Regions from separate parts of the Micromonospora sp. NPDC049107 genome, predicted to be linked through region 1. Evidence: riboswitches for the same ligand, from Rfam matches in the RefSeq annotation. Region 1 holds a riboswitch; each other region holds the start of a gene.
The links. Region 1 has a riboswitch for cyclic di-AMP ahead of AB0B55_RS15120 (hypothetical protein). Riboswitches for the same ligand answer to the same signal wherever they lie in the genome.
Positions count from the first base shown of each region.

Region 2: another riboswitch for cyclic di-AMP. It lies ahead of AB0B55_RS12275 (NlpC/P60 family protein); the one in region 1 lies ahead of AB0B55_RS15120 (hypothetical protein).
Region 3: another riboswitch for cyclic di-AMP. It lies ahead of AB0B55_RS10790 (C39 family peptidase); the one in region 1 lies ahead of AB0B55_RS15120 (hypothetical protein).

Region 1 is NZ_JBEZEC010000005.1:305,563-310,054, reverse strand. It holds gene AB0B55_RS15125 (carbonic anhydrase) at 1-452, shown strand, start outside; gene AB0B55_RS15120 (hypothetical protein) at 512-1,534, opposite strand; cyclic di-AMP (ydaO/yuaA leader) riboswitch at 1,538-1,669, opposite strand; gene AB0B55_RS15115 (YibE/F family protein) at 1,836-3,194, opposite strand; gene AB0B55_RS15110 (copper-translocating P-type ATPase) at 3,507-4,492, shown strand, end outside.
Region 2 is NZ_JBEZEC010000004.1:239,711-244,202, reverse strand. It holds gene AB0B55_RS12285 (NlpC/P60 family protein) at 1-770, shown strand, start outside; gene AB0B55_RS12280 (N-acetylmuramoyl-L-alanine amidase) at 829-2,784, opposite strand; cyclic di-AMP (ydaO/yuaA leader) riboswitch at 3,020-3,155, shown strand; gene AB0B55_RS12275 (NlpC/P60 family protein) at 3,168-4,208, shown strand; gene dcd (dCTP deaminase) at 4,280-4,492, opposite strand, start outside.
Region 3 is NZ_JBEZEC010000003.1:551,532-556,023, reverse strand. It holds gene AB0B55_RS10795 (alpha/beta hydrolase) at 1-433, opposite strand, end outside; gene AB0B55_RS10790 (C39 family peptidase) at 568-1,416, opposite strand; cyclic di-AMP (ydaO/yuaA leader) riboswitch at 1,650-1,790, opposite strand; gene AB0B55_RS10785 (hypothetical protein) at 2,076-2,846, opposite strand; gene AB0B55_RS10780 (hypothetical protein) at 3,024-3,542, opposite strand; gene AB0B55_RS10775 (acyltransferase) at 3,726-4,492, opposite strand, start outside.

The DNA.
Region 1 (4,492 bases):
TGGGTGACCTCTTCGTCGTCCGGACCGCCGGGCACACCACCGGGCCAGAGGTGCTGGGCAGCGTCGAGTACGCGGTGGCCGTCCTCGGTGCTCCGCTGGTGGTGGTGCTCGGGCACGACTCCTGCGGCGCCGTGCAGGCGGCCCGCGAATCGGCGGCCACCGGCATCGCGCCCCCGGGACATCTCCCAGCGGTGGTCGACGCGGTGCTGCCCAGCCTGCGACGAGCCACGGCCGAGGGCGTGCACGACATCGACGGCATCGTCGACATCCACATCGCGCAGACGGTCGAGACGCTGCTCGGGCAGTCGCCCGTGCTGGCCGACGAGGTGGCGCGGGGGCGGTGCGCGGTGGTGGGGATGTCGTACCGGCTCGCCGCCGGGGCGGTGCGACCCGTGACCCCCGTACCGGCCGGCGACGCCTCGGACGACCCGGCCGCGACCGCCGCCGCCTGACACGCGACGAGGGCCGCCCCGCTCGACGCGGGACGGCCCTCGAACTGTTGAGCGTCGGATCAGAGCAGCGACATGTGTACGTGGTCGGTGTGGTTCGATGGCCCGCTGTACGACTTCCAGCCGGTCGCCGGGAACCAGATCTGCCGGTTCCAGATCACGTAGTAGATGCCGAGCCGGTCGGCGTTGCGGATGAGGAACGCGGCCACGTTGTTGCCGTACATCCGGGTGTCGTCGTTGTGCCACGGGCTGAAGCCGCTCTTCTGCAACGACCAGTCACAGGCGCGACCCTTCGGGTGCTCGTACGGTCCACCGTTGCGGTGGCAGCCCACGAACCGGTTGAACCCGGCCCGCTTGACCTCCTTGTACGCGTGCAGCGTGCGCGGCGTGACGCAGCCGGAGGTGGTCGGGTCCTTCTCGCTGCACGACTGGGGCTTCCAGTCGCCGTCGGCGGTGCGACCCGGGCCGATCCGGGCGACCGGGGAGGTGGCGTCCACCAGACCGCCGGTGAAGCCCTTGCCGCCGACCAGCGCGAGCGCCTTGTCCGCGTCGCGCTTGTCCTTCGCCATCAGCGCGGTCTGCTTCTGCTGCTCCCGGACCTCGGTGTCGAGGGCCAGCTTGGCCTCCTCGGCGCGGGACTTCACCGCGTTGACCTCGGCGAGCTTCTTTTCGTTGACCATGTTCATCTCGTCGAGCGCCGCGGCCCGCTGGACGAACGAGTCCGGGGCGTCGGCCTCCAGCAGCATCGCGATCGCGCCGACCCGTCCGGTCCGGTACGACTGAGCGGCGATCTGCGCGACCTGCGGGGCCAGCGCGGCCAGGTCGGCCTTCGCCCGGTCGACCTCTGCCGCGAGTTCGACCTGCCGCTTCTTGGACTTGTCCAGTTTGGACTTGGCCGCCACGTAGTCCCGGTTGGTCTGCTCGATGACGTCGGTGAGCAGCTTGGGCTCGTCGCCGTCCTCCTCGTGCCCGGACGGTGTGGGGGTCGTCGGGGCGGCGTGGGCCGGGAGGGGTCCGGCGAGCACGGTCAGCGCGGCGAACACGGCCACCACGGGCGTCAACCAGCGGCGTAGGGGTGCCGTCACAATCTTCCCTTCCGTCGACCGCCGACCGGGTTAGCTGACGGGTTCGGGGCGGAAGTGGCCCCTACCGCTGTCGCGGATTCACCCCAGGTACCTGGGTCCCCGGCTCGCCGGTTGGCGATTGGGCGGTGGCACCGCAGGCGCCGCTGCGCGCCTTCGTCGGTGACCGGCAGCGAGGTTACCCGAGAGTCCACCGCCTGAGCTACGTCCTGATGCCGACTAAAAGCGTCATTTCGCCATGGCGTTGAGTGACCAGTGACGCGGTTCTCAGGGCGGGTGCCCGATCCGGTCACGCTGAGGAGTGTCACCATGCCGTATCCGTGCTCCTGTTCGGCTCTGGCCACCCGGTGGTGGCGGTGGATGGGGGTGTGTTCCGCTGTGGATCGGGCCGGTCGGCCCGATCCGTCGGCGGGGAACTGAGAGCGGCGAGCGCCTCCGCGCGGTCCGCGCGGGGGCGCGGTGGCGGGGCGTCCGCGTCGGGCGTGGCCGTCGACCCGGCCGCGGTCACCACCGCGGCCAGCCCGGTGGTGAGGGGTACGGCGGCGATCAGGCCGAGGGTGGCGACCGCGCTGCGGACGATTTCCTGTGCGAGGAACTCGCTGGTCAGAATCTGCCCGATGGGGCGCGAGTCGGCGGTGAGCAGAAGCAGCAGCGGCAGTGACGCGCCCGCGTACGCCAGCACGATGGTGTTGACCGTGGAGGCGATGTGCGCCCGGCCGACCCGGGTGGCGGCCCGGTAGAGCTGTCGTCGACCCAGCCCGGGGTTGGCGTTCGCCAGCTCGGTGACGGTGGCGGCCTGGGTGACGGTCACGTCGTCGAGTACCCCGAGTGAGCCGATGATGATCCCGGCGAGCAGCAGGCCGCGCAGGTCCACCTCCGCCTGGAACATCGAGAGCGTGGTGGCGTCCTCGCTGCCGAAGCCGGTGAGCTGGGTGGCGGCCGTGGCGATGGTCGCGAGGACGCCGGTGAGCACCAGGCTGCCCAGGGTGCCGAGGACCGCGACGGAGGTCTGCGCGGTCACCCCGTGTGTCAGGTAGAGCACCACGAACATGATCAGGGCCGCGCCGACCACCGCCACCAGCAGCGGTGACCGGCCCGCGCCGATGGCCGGCAACACGAAGGTGAGCAGGATGGCGAAGCTGGCGGCCAGGCCGGCGAGCGCGGCCAGACCCCGCCACCGGCCGAACGCGACGATGGCGGCGGCGAAGACCCCCACGAGCCACACCAGTGGCGTCCCGCGCTGGTGCTCGGCGATGTTCCAAGTGCTGAGGGTGGGATCGGTCGGATCGGTCAGCTCGACCAGGACGACGTCGTCGCCCACCTCGACCCGAGGCGCTCCGGGGCCGGCGGGGACGGGCGTGCTCACCTGCCGGTCGGCGCGCGGCCCGTCTTCGAGGAGTACGTCCACCGTGCCGCACGGCCCGCCGCTCGGCGTGCCCTCCGGGCTCGTCGAGGGTGGGCACGGTTCGGTCACCACCCGGGTCACCGTGCCGTGGTGGCGCGGCAGATCCGCCCCACCGCCGCTCTTCGGTGCGCCGTCCCGTGGCCACAGCACCACGGCGGCGACGACGGTGGCCACGAAGAGCGGCACCACCGTCGCGATGAGGATCCGTCGTACCCGGGGCGGGGCGGGTCGAGCGGAATGGCTGTGGTCGGAACCCAATGCGAGACTCCCAACGATCCGGTGCGGGGTACGTGCCGGCGGCCTCTGCGGTTCAGTTCCGCCGGACGAACGCGGGCACGAGCGCGTCGGTTCGCCGCCTGACGACCCGGCAATCACGGAGAGTGATGAAGTGGTCGGGTCGGCGCCGTACGGGGCCGCGCCGTGGCGGCGCCGTCGCCCGTCTCGGCGGCGGGATCCGGTGGGTCATCGCTGGACGATGCTAACCAGCGCGGCGGGGGGTCGCAGGTCGTGCGGACGTGTCGGGGGAGTCGAACCGCTGACACCGCCCCGGGCGCGGCGGATGGTGGAGTCATGCCTGAGCCACCCACCGAGCACCGACAGCACGACAAGCACGCCGGGCACGACAAGCACGCCGGGCACGACAAGCACGCCGGGCACGACCCGGCCCTGTTCCGTCGGCGGTTCTGGGTCTGTCTGGTGCTCACCGTGCCGGTGGTGCTGACCAGTGACCTGGTGGTGGACCGGCTCGGGCTCCGGCTGGACGCGCCGGGTCGCTCCTGGGTGGGGCCGGTGCTCGGTTCGGTGGTGTTCCTCTGGGGTGGCTGGCCGTTCCTGGTCGGCGCGGTACGTGAGATCCGGGACCGCGCGCCGGGCATGATGCTGCTGGTCGCGATGGCGATCACCGTGGCGTACACCGCGTCGCTGGCGACCAGCCTGGGCGCCTTCGACCTGGACTTCTGGTGGGAGCTGGCCGCGCTGGTCACCATCATGCTGCTCGGGCACTGGCAGGAGATGAAGGCCATCGGGCAGGCCCGTGGGGCGCTCGCGGCACTGGCGGCGCTGCTGCCCGACGAGGCCGAGCGGGTGGCGGCGGACGGGCGGGTCGAGCGCGTACCTGTCGACGGGCTGCGGGTCGACGACGTGGTGCTGGTCCGACCCGGGGGTCGGGTGCCGGCCGACGGCCGGGTCGTCGACGGCGACGCGGAGTTGGACGAATCGATGATCACGGGCGAGTCGCGCCCGGTTGCCCGGTCGGCGGGCGATCGGGTGGTGGCCGGCACGGTCGCCACCGATTCGGCGATCCGGGTCCGGGTCGAGGCGCTGGGCGACGAGACCGCGCTCGCGGGCATCCAACGCATGGTCGCGCAGGCGCAGCGCTCGGGCGGGCAGGCTCAACTGCTCGCCGACCGGTTCGCCGCCGCGCTCTTCTACGTGGCCGCCGGTACCGCCGTGCTCACCCTGGTGGTCTGGACCGCGCTCGGTGAGCCCGACGAGGCGGTGGTGCGTACCGTCACCGTTCTGGTGATCGCCTGCCCGCACGCGCTCGGCCTGGCCAT
Region 2 (4,492 bases), on a different contig from region 1:
CCGTCAACCGCAAGAAGTCGTCCGAGCTTCAGAAGAAGATCGAGCCGCTGGCCCTGCAGAGCGAGCTGGCACTCAACCGGGTCGGCGACCTCGCTTCCCGTTACTACATGTCGGGCCCCTCGCAGGAGATCGGCGCGCTGCTGGTCAGCGCCAAGCCGGACACGCTCACCGAGCAGCTCACCCTCCTCGACCGGCTCGCCTCCCAGGAGCGCAAGCAGGTTGAGGGTGTGCTCGCCGTCCGGGCCAAGTACGACGGCGAGAAGCAGAAGCTGGACGCGCTGATCGCCACCCAGACCAAGCAGCAGAGCGAGCTGGCGGCCAAGAAGAAGCAGATCGACGCCGAGATCAAGAAGCTCGAAGCGTCGATGCCCAAGACCACGGTCAAGACCGCCGGCTGCCCGACCATCAACGGCGTGGTCTCTGTGGCGGCGCAGAAGGCGATCAAGACCGCCTGCCAGCAGGTCGGCGACCCGTACGTCTGGGGCGCCACCGGCCCGAACTCGTTCGACTGCTCGGGCCTGACCCAGTACGCCTACAAGTCGGCCGGGATCTACCTCACCCACCACACGGGTGATCAGTGGAACGAGGGCAAGGCCGTCTCGCGCGCCGACGCCCGTGCCGGTGACCTGGTCTTCTTCTACTCGGGCCTGAGTCATGTCGGGCTGTATCTGGGCAACAACCAGATGGTGCACGCGCCACGCGCCGGTAAACCGGTGCAGGTGTCCAGCATCAACACCATGCCGGTCGCCGGGTTCCGCCGACCTGGCTGATCCCCAGCACGCACGACGACGGCCCCCGGTCACCTCGACCGGGGGCCGTCGTGGTTCCTCAGCGGGGTGCGCCCACCGGGGACGGCAGCAACTGCACGTCGGCGAGGTCGACGTACATGACGCGGTGGCCGAACTGGATCTGCGCGTACCGGTTCTGGCCCCGGATCACCGTCCAGTCGCCGGGCGAGGAGCCGTCGAACGTGCTGGCCCGGTAGTACTCGCCGGGCAGCACCGCGCCGACGGCGTACCGCTGGCCGGCGGCGAGGGTGTACTGCAACGGTGAGATCGCCTGGTACGGCACGCCGGCCGGGTAGGCCGCCTGCTCCGGGTACGCCCGCCCGTAGACGGGGACCGTGGCCCGGCCGGGCTTCGGGGTGACCACCATGCCGACCGTCCAGGTGGCCGTCGGCGCGGACGCGGGGTTGTGGAACCACGCCCGCTGCCCGAGGTACCAGATGGCCGTCCAGTCGCCCTGTCGACCGGCCAGCGCGTACGTCTGGCCGGCGGACGCGCGGGCACCGTGGTCCGACACGTCCATCGTGTTCGGGGTGCCGTCGGGGCGCAGCGCGATGTCGTTGACCAGTGGCGCGTCCGGAGCCGGCGCGGTGCGTAGCACCACCGACGAGGAGCCGCGGGGCGCGCACGGCGTCCCGGGGGTGACGCATCCGGTGAACGCCGGCTGGTTTGTCGCGTAGTCGGGGTCGATCCGGACCAGCCCGGTGGCCGGGCTGCCGGTGTCCAGCCGTGGGGCGTGCAGCAGGTCGAAGTAGTGCGTCCAGTCCCAGTACGGCCCGGGGTCCCAGTGCATCCCGCGGACCGTCGCCGCCGTGGTGCCGGGCACGTTGTCGTGGCCGATGATGTGCTGGCGGTCCAGCGGGATGCCCAGCCGCAGCGCGAGGTGCCGCACCAGCTTCGCCGACGTGCGGTACATCGCCTCCGTGTACCAGGTGCCCTGCGCGGCGAAGCCCTCGTGTTCCAGCCCGATCGACTTGGCGTTGACGTACCAGTTGCCGGCGTGCCAGGCGACGTCCTTGGTGCGGACGTGCTGGGCGATGTGCCCGTCCACCGAGCGCAGCGAGTAGTGCCAGCTCACGTAGGTTGGGTCCTGGACGAGTTGCAGGGTGGTCGCCCAACTCGCCTCGGTGTCGTGGATGACGATGTACTCGATCTTCTGCCGGGCGGGCCGGTCGGACAGGTCGTGGTTGCCGTAGTCGCCGTCGCCGAACGCCGCGTAGGGTGCCGGGATCCACTCACAGGACACGGTGCTCGGGCACTCCAACCCGTCCGGGCGGGCGAGTCGCCGCAGCCCCAGTCGGTCCAGCCAGGACCGCTCGGGTCGTACCGCCCGGGCCGGCAGCGTGACCCGCTGGCCGTCGTCGGTCACCCGCGTCTCGCCCGCGCCGATCGTGGTGAAGACCTCGTCGGCGAAGGCCGCCGCGGCATCGGCGCTGTCCGCGCCGGCATAGCGGGCCACCGCGCCGTACCAGGTGCCCGGGTCGGTGCCGACTCCGACCGGGGCGCCGACCTCCCGTTGGTACGCGGCCAGCAGCGCCGCCCCACCCCGGAGGTTCGTCGTCGGGTCGGTGCGCAGCGCCTCGGCGGTGGCGCCGGTGAGCGCGGCGGCGGCGTCCACGGTCTGCAGCGCGGCGCTGGGCGGCGCGTTGCCGGGGGCGGGCGCCGGTGCGAGAGGACGACGGGACTCGTCGCCGCGCGGATCCTCTCCCGGGGCGTCGTGGTGACCGCCCCGGGGCAGGGCGGTCACGTGCCGGGCGTCGGTCAGGTGCATCGGGCCGTAGCCGCCGCTGGTGCTCGGCGTGCCGGCATTGCTGTCCCAGCGGGACTCCAGGTAGGAGACGCCGAGTAGTACGTCGATGGGTACGCCGTACTCGGTCGCCGCGGCGGCGTACTGCTGCTGGCGGTCGGCGGCGGGGGCCGCGGTGGCCGGGCCGGCGGACAGCGGCACGGCCGCCGTGGCGGTGACGAGCGCGACGGCGAGCAGGGTCGGACGTTTCATCGAACCCCCTACATGTGAACTGGTGTCGGTGCCGTCACCTTCGTCCTGCTCGGGAGCCCGCGTCAATACCTTTCCATGTTTCGAAACGTACGGAAGGAAATCTTCACGTCCGCTCGATGGCCCGCCGCAATCGGTACGGAGTGTCACGGCCGCACGGGTTGCGGATCGGTAACGGCCGTCTCTACTCTGGTCATTCGTCGGCCCGGTAGCAGGTCTGCCCACCCCGGGCGGTAACGGACCGACACCGCCGAGTCGCTCGCGAGCGAGCCGGGGACCCAGGTTCCTCGGGGTGAATCCGCAGTTCCTGCGGTAGGGCGCCCACTTCCCGCCCGAACCCGTCAGCTAACCCGGTAGGCGGTCAGGAAGAAGGAGTACGGAACCCGGTGGCCCTCCAAGCCCCGCGGCCGTCGTCCGGACGGTCGGCCTCGGCCGACCCGACGTCGATCGTGCCGCGTCCACGCTGGTCCCGCTTCACCACCGCCCTCGCCGCCCTGGTCGGCGTCGCCGTCGTCCTGACCGGTAGCGCCACGGTGGCCCACGCCGACCCGTCCGTCGCCGAGATCGAACGGCAGATCGACGACGACTGGAACAAGCTCGAACCGATCATCGAGCGGCACAACGCCACCCGAGCCGACCTGGCCCTCAAGCGCAAGCAGGCCGACACGCTCGCCGCCCGCATCGCGCCGCTGGAGCGCCAGGTCGACGCCGCGATGGACAAGGTCAGCGCGCTGGCCGTCCGCGCGTACATGGGTGAAAACCTGTCGACCGTCAACACGATGCTCGGCAGCCGGTCGCCCAGTGAGATGGTCGGTCAGCTCGAAATGCTCGACCGCTTCGCCCACAACCAGCAGGAGGACGTCCGCCAGGTCGCCGACCTGCGCAACGAGCTGGCCCGGCAGAAGGCGCCGCTGGACGAGATGGTGGTCCAGCTGACCCGCACCGAGGCCCAGTTGGCGGCGAAGAAGAAGCAGATCAACGAGGAGATCGACCGGCTACAGAAGCTGCGCCTCAAGGTGTACGGCAACGGCGGCGGCGGTTCGCTGCGTCCCGCGCCCTGCCCGGCCAGCTACCCGGGTGGCGGTGCCGGCATCGCGGTCAAGTTCGCCTGCGCCCAGATCGGCAAGCCGTACGTGTGGGGCGCCGAGGGTCCGAACTCGTACGACTGCTCCGGGCTGATGCTGGCCGCCTGGGCGAAGGCCGGTGTGTCGCTGCCGCACAACGCCGCCGCGCAGAGCCGGGTGACCAAGAACGTCAGCAAGGGCGACCTGCGCCCCGGTGACCTGGTCTTCTACTACAGCGACATCCACCACGTCGGCATGTACGTCGGCGACGGCTGGGTGGTGCACGCCTCCCAGGCCGGCGTGCCCGTCAAGATGAAGAAGGTCGACGACGGGCCCATCCACAGCTACGGTCGCCCCGGCTGAGGTGTAAGGAAGGGCCCCCTTCTAACGCCTCAGGTATAGAAGGGGGCCCTTCCTTACATCGCAAGGGCGGATCAGCGCGTCGGCCAGGCACGCCAGTTCTGCCAGGAGCGACTGGGCGTCGGGCCTCGCTGACCCTGGTAACGCGAGCCGTAGACCACCGAGCCGTACGGGTGTTCGGCGGGCGACGAGAGTCGGAAGATGCAGAGCTGACCGATCTTCATGCCCGGCCAGAGGGTGATCGGCAGGTTCGCCACGTTGGACAGCTCCAGCGTGACGTGCCCGGA
Region 3 (4,492 bases), on a different contig from region 1:
GATAGCGGCGGGCGGCCTCGGTGCGGCTGGTGAACCAGCCCACCGGGCGGGCGGCGAGGTCCGCGGCGCGGGCCAGCTCGGCCGGCGCCCAGACGGCCTTGATGCCCAAGCCCACCACCGCGTCCACCGGCAGACCGGCGGCGCGGGCCGCCAGCGCCAGGCCGACCACGCCACCGAGCGAGTGCCCGAGCACGACGATGCGGTCGTCGGAGGCCAGGCCCTGCGCGACCCGCTGGGCGAAACCCTCGAAGGAGTACGACGACAGCGGCGCCGACCAACCGTGACCGGCGAGATCGGGCGCCAGCCACCGGCCGGGCCAGTGCTGCTCCAGAAGTGGCGCCCAGGGCAGCCACACGTCACCCGTCGCCCCCATGCCGTGCAGCAGCAACAGGATCGGCTCACGGCCGGCTTGGCCGCCCGATTCATCCACCACGGCCGCAGTCTCCCACGGTTCGTGGCCCGGTACGAGAGCCGTTCACCCGCGTCGGGCCCCGACCTGGGAACGCCGCGGGCGCCGGCCCCTCGTGGGAGACGGCGCCCGCGGCGTCGTGGGGTGTCGCGCGTTGGTCAGGCGGAGTAACCCCGGGTGGCGATCCAGTTCGCCAGGTCGATCGTGGTGATCCAGTAGGCCGGGTCGGCGGCGTTCGCCGAGTCGGCAATCCGCACCGTACGGCCGTTGTCCTTGTAGCCGACGACGGCGATGTAGTGCCCACCGCCGTAGGAGTGGTAGCCGCCCTCGGTGTCGACGGCGTCGCCGGCGACGTTGGCCACCACGCCGCGGCCATCGGTGATGGCCTTGACGACGTCGGCCTGAAGGCGGTCCATCTGGGCCGGGCTGGGCGTGCCCGCGAACATGCGGGTGCGGTACGGGGAGCCCTTCACCTCGGCGTTGAGCACCCGGGTGGTGTCCTCGGCCGAGTTGGTGCCCATCTCGGTGGTGCCCAGTTCGGCGCCGAGCTCCTCCTGGGTGCGGTCGATGCCGCTGGCGCTGAGCGCGTTGCGGGTGGCCGCCGGGCCACAGTTGTAGTAGGTGTTCTGCGCCTCGTAGTCGTAGTCGAGCACCTTCGTCGCGGGCGGCTTCGGCGGCGTCGGCTTCCGGGTGACGTCCGGGTTGCTCGTGGCCTTCGCGGCGGGGGACGCGGCGCTGGTGGCCGGGGCGGCGGTGCTCGGCGCGACGCTCGCCGACGGAGCTGCGGACCGGAGTTCGCCACGGGAGGCGACGGTGTCACTGCGCATCTCGGCGACCGTGGTCGGGGTGCGCGAGCCGGCCGGGGCGTCGTCGGTGCCGGCGACCAGAGCGCCGGCGGTGGTGGCGATCGCGAGGGCCGCGGCGGAGGCGGCGACGATCTGGTACGGGCGCTCGGTCGCGAGGCGACGGAGCTGGCGCTTCAGGGTGTGCTTCACGAGGTCCTCCACGGTTCACAGGGAGAGCGGCACACCGGGGCTCGACCGGCATCCGGGCAGGCGTCAGCGCGCGGGCGGTGGCCCGCGGATGATGAGCCGCTCAGGGGAACGCCCGGCGCGGCCGGGCGGGAAGTGCGGTGACCCGGGGGGTCAGCTCACCGTCACGAGGCGGATGAGCGGGGACACCGCGTCGCCGTGGAGGCGGCGGAACAACAAGGGGGTCGAGGGGTGCTGCACGAGGATGGAACTCCTTCCGTCACCGCCTACCGGGTTAGCTGACGGATTCGGGCGGGAAGATCGCCCTACCGCGGGCCGTGGCTCGCGGATTCACCCCGGACTTACTGTGGGTCCCCGGTTCGTTGATCACGATTGAGCGGGTCGGCGCGGCGTCGCCTCCTGCGATCGGTAACCGCACCGGACGGGACGACAGTACTGGCCGGTACGCACTCTGCCAAGCCGCGCCCACCTGCGTAAACATCGATTGGCCCAGCAATTTCTGCGCGTTCTGCCGCTGACGTGACTCGATGGGACAACGGGTTCCGCCGGCACCTGTGGGCGACAACCGGACAGGTGGCCGACAACGCGGCCACAATCGCGGGCGCAATGGCCGCCGATGATGCCCGCCGCCCGATTTCCGCCGCCGGTGACCCGCCTCACATAACGGATCGGGCTCAACCGGCCCGGGCCGGACGCCAGCGTGCCACGAGGGCCGTACGCGACGGCCGCGTCGCGGTGCGCCGGGAGAACGCCGGGCTCGGCCGCGACCGGACCGCCGCCACGTACGCCTCCTCGGCGAGGACGCGCGCCGACTCGGCGGCCACCTCGGCGTCCCGCCAGGACGACCGCTCCCGCTCGGCGGCCGTCCGGTGCTCGGCCAGCCTCGCGTCACGGATCGCCCGGATGAGCAGCGTCTCCTGCTCGACCGGGTGCCGGCGGGGGTCCCAGCCGCGCCGGTGCCCGAACACGTCGCCGAGCTGAGCCATGGTCAACTCCCCCCGCCAGTGCGCCGCCATGGCGGCACGGTGCAGATAGCGCTCCCGGGCCGCGTACTCGGCGGGGGTGTGCGGGGTACGCGGTGTCGGCAACGCCCCGGCACCGGCGACCCGACGGGCGGCCGTGTCCGCCTCGTCGTACGCCGTCCAGGCCCGCTGCGCCTCGTCCTGAGCGACCAGCCAGTCAGCGCGCCGCCGTCGGGCGGTCCGCGCGGCCCGGGCGGCGGCCACGGCCACCTCCTCGGCGTACCGGCGCAGGTCGGCCATCTCGGCGACGGCCATCTCGCGGGCGGTGGGTGTCGGCGGCGTGGGGTCGGCCGCGGGCGAGTCCCGCTCCGGACGGGCCACCAGAACGGCGAGGACCGTCAGCGCCAGCAGGAACAGGGCCGACCAGATGGCGGCGGCCTGGGGCACCTCGGTCAGGAACTGGTAGAAGACGACGGTTTCCATGATCGACACCTCGGCATGAGCACGTAAGCGATGGGATGCCGCACGGGCGGGTGCGGGCGGTGTGTCGTCAGGTGTGGTGACTGGCGTTCGGTCTGGCGGCGTCGCCGGTGGTGGAGATCTCGGCGCGCCACACTCCGGCGCTCGCGGGACGGCGTGCCGCCCCGGTGACTGACCCCGCTAGGCCGGCGGGGCGCGGGGGGCCCGGCTGGCCGAGCCGGCGGCGCGGAGGGGCCGCTGCGAGCCCGTGCGCGTCGAGGTCACGCCCGCCAATGGGCGGGGCAACGCGTCCGAACCACCGTGCCGGGCGGGCTGCGGGTCGACCGACCGCGCGGAGGCGTCAGCGCCAAGCTCTGCGGCTCGTACCCCGCCGACCCTGCGGGTGACGGCGCGGTCGGTGACGGCGCGGTCGGTGCCGGCGCGGTCGGTGCCGGCGCGGTCGGTGGCGGCGCGGTCGGTGGCGGCCGAGCCGGTGGCGGCGCGGTCGGTGAGGACGGTGGAGAGGGCCGCGGTCGACGGTCCGAGCGGCTCCGCGAGGGCGAGCGACCCGATGATGGGCGGCGGGGCCGCGGCGGTCGATGCCGGCAGCAGCGCCGGGGCCGCGCCCAGGGCGAGCGACAGCACGGCGAGGCTGGTCAGCACCCGTGCCGCCCAGCGCGCCACCCACCACAGGGGACAGGTGAGCGCGACCGGGAGCACGTCCTCACGCTACCGTCGGGACCGCCCGGACGCATCGGCGACGGGCGTGTCGGCCAGCGCCGCGCCGACCCCGTCCGACCAGCGTGGACCAGGTGGCGTCAGCCGGCGCTGGTGGGTGCCACCGCGCCGGTCAAGATCGCGCTCGATCGTTGATGTAGTGGCCTCACTCGGCTGACGAGACCACTACAACCAGGATCGAGCGCGATCTTGCGCGTCTGGACGGGCGGGCACGGGCGGCACGCCGGCGTCACCGCTCCCGGCCGACGAGGTGGTGCGCTGATGGGGAACGAGCGGCGGGCGACCCGGGCGACGTGGCGCGAGCCGGCGCATCATCGGGGTCTCCACCCAGCGGTGCAGCAACCCGGCGAGGACCAGGTTCGCGAGCAGGAATCCGAGCACCACCGCCGGACCCCGCCAACCCCGGAAACCGGTCCCCCAGTCGCCGCTGAGCCGGAGCACGCTCGTCATCACCAGGACGTGCACCAGGTAGAAGGCGAACGAGACCTCGCCGAGCCAGACCAGCGGACGCGAGCGCCACGGCGAGCGCCGGCCGCGCACGTCGGCGTCGGCGGCCGCGGTGATCACCAACAGGTACGCGACGGCGAGCAGCGTGGTCCACAACTCGGCGCGGATCCACTGCGCGGCGGCCACCCAGGTGCCCACGAAGATCGCGGTGGCGGCGGTCAGGCCCGGCCCGCGCCACCGGCCCCGGAGCATCAGCTCGGCCGCCACCGCGCCCAACCAGAACTCCAGGGACCGCACCGGCGGGAAGATCTGGGTGAACCACCAGCGGCTTACCTCCGGCACCAGATGCTGGGCCGGCCAGAGCGCGAGGATCAGCAGCGGCAGCGCGACCACGAGCGCCCAGAGCACCGCGGGTCGCGCCCGGCGCAACAGGGGCAGCGCCAGCGGCAGACAGAGGTAGAAGAAGAACTCGCAGGACAGCGACC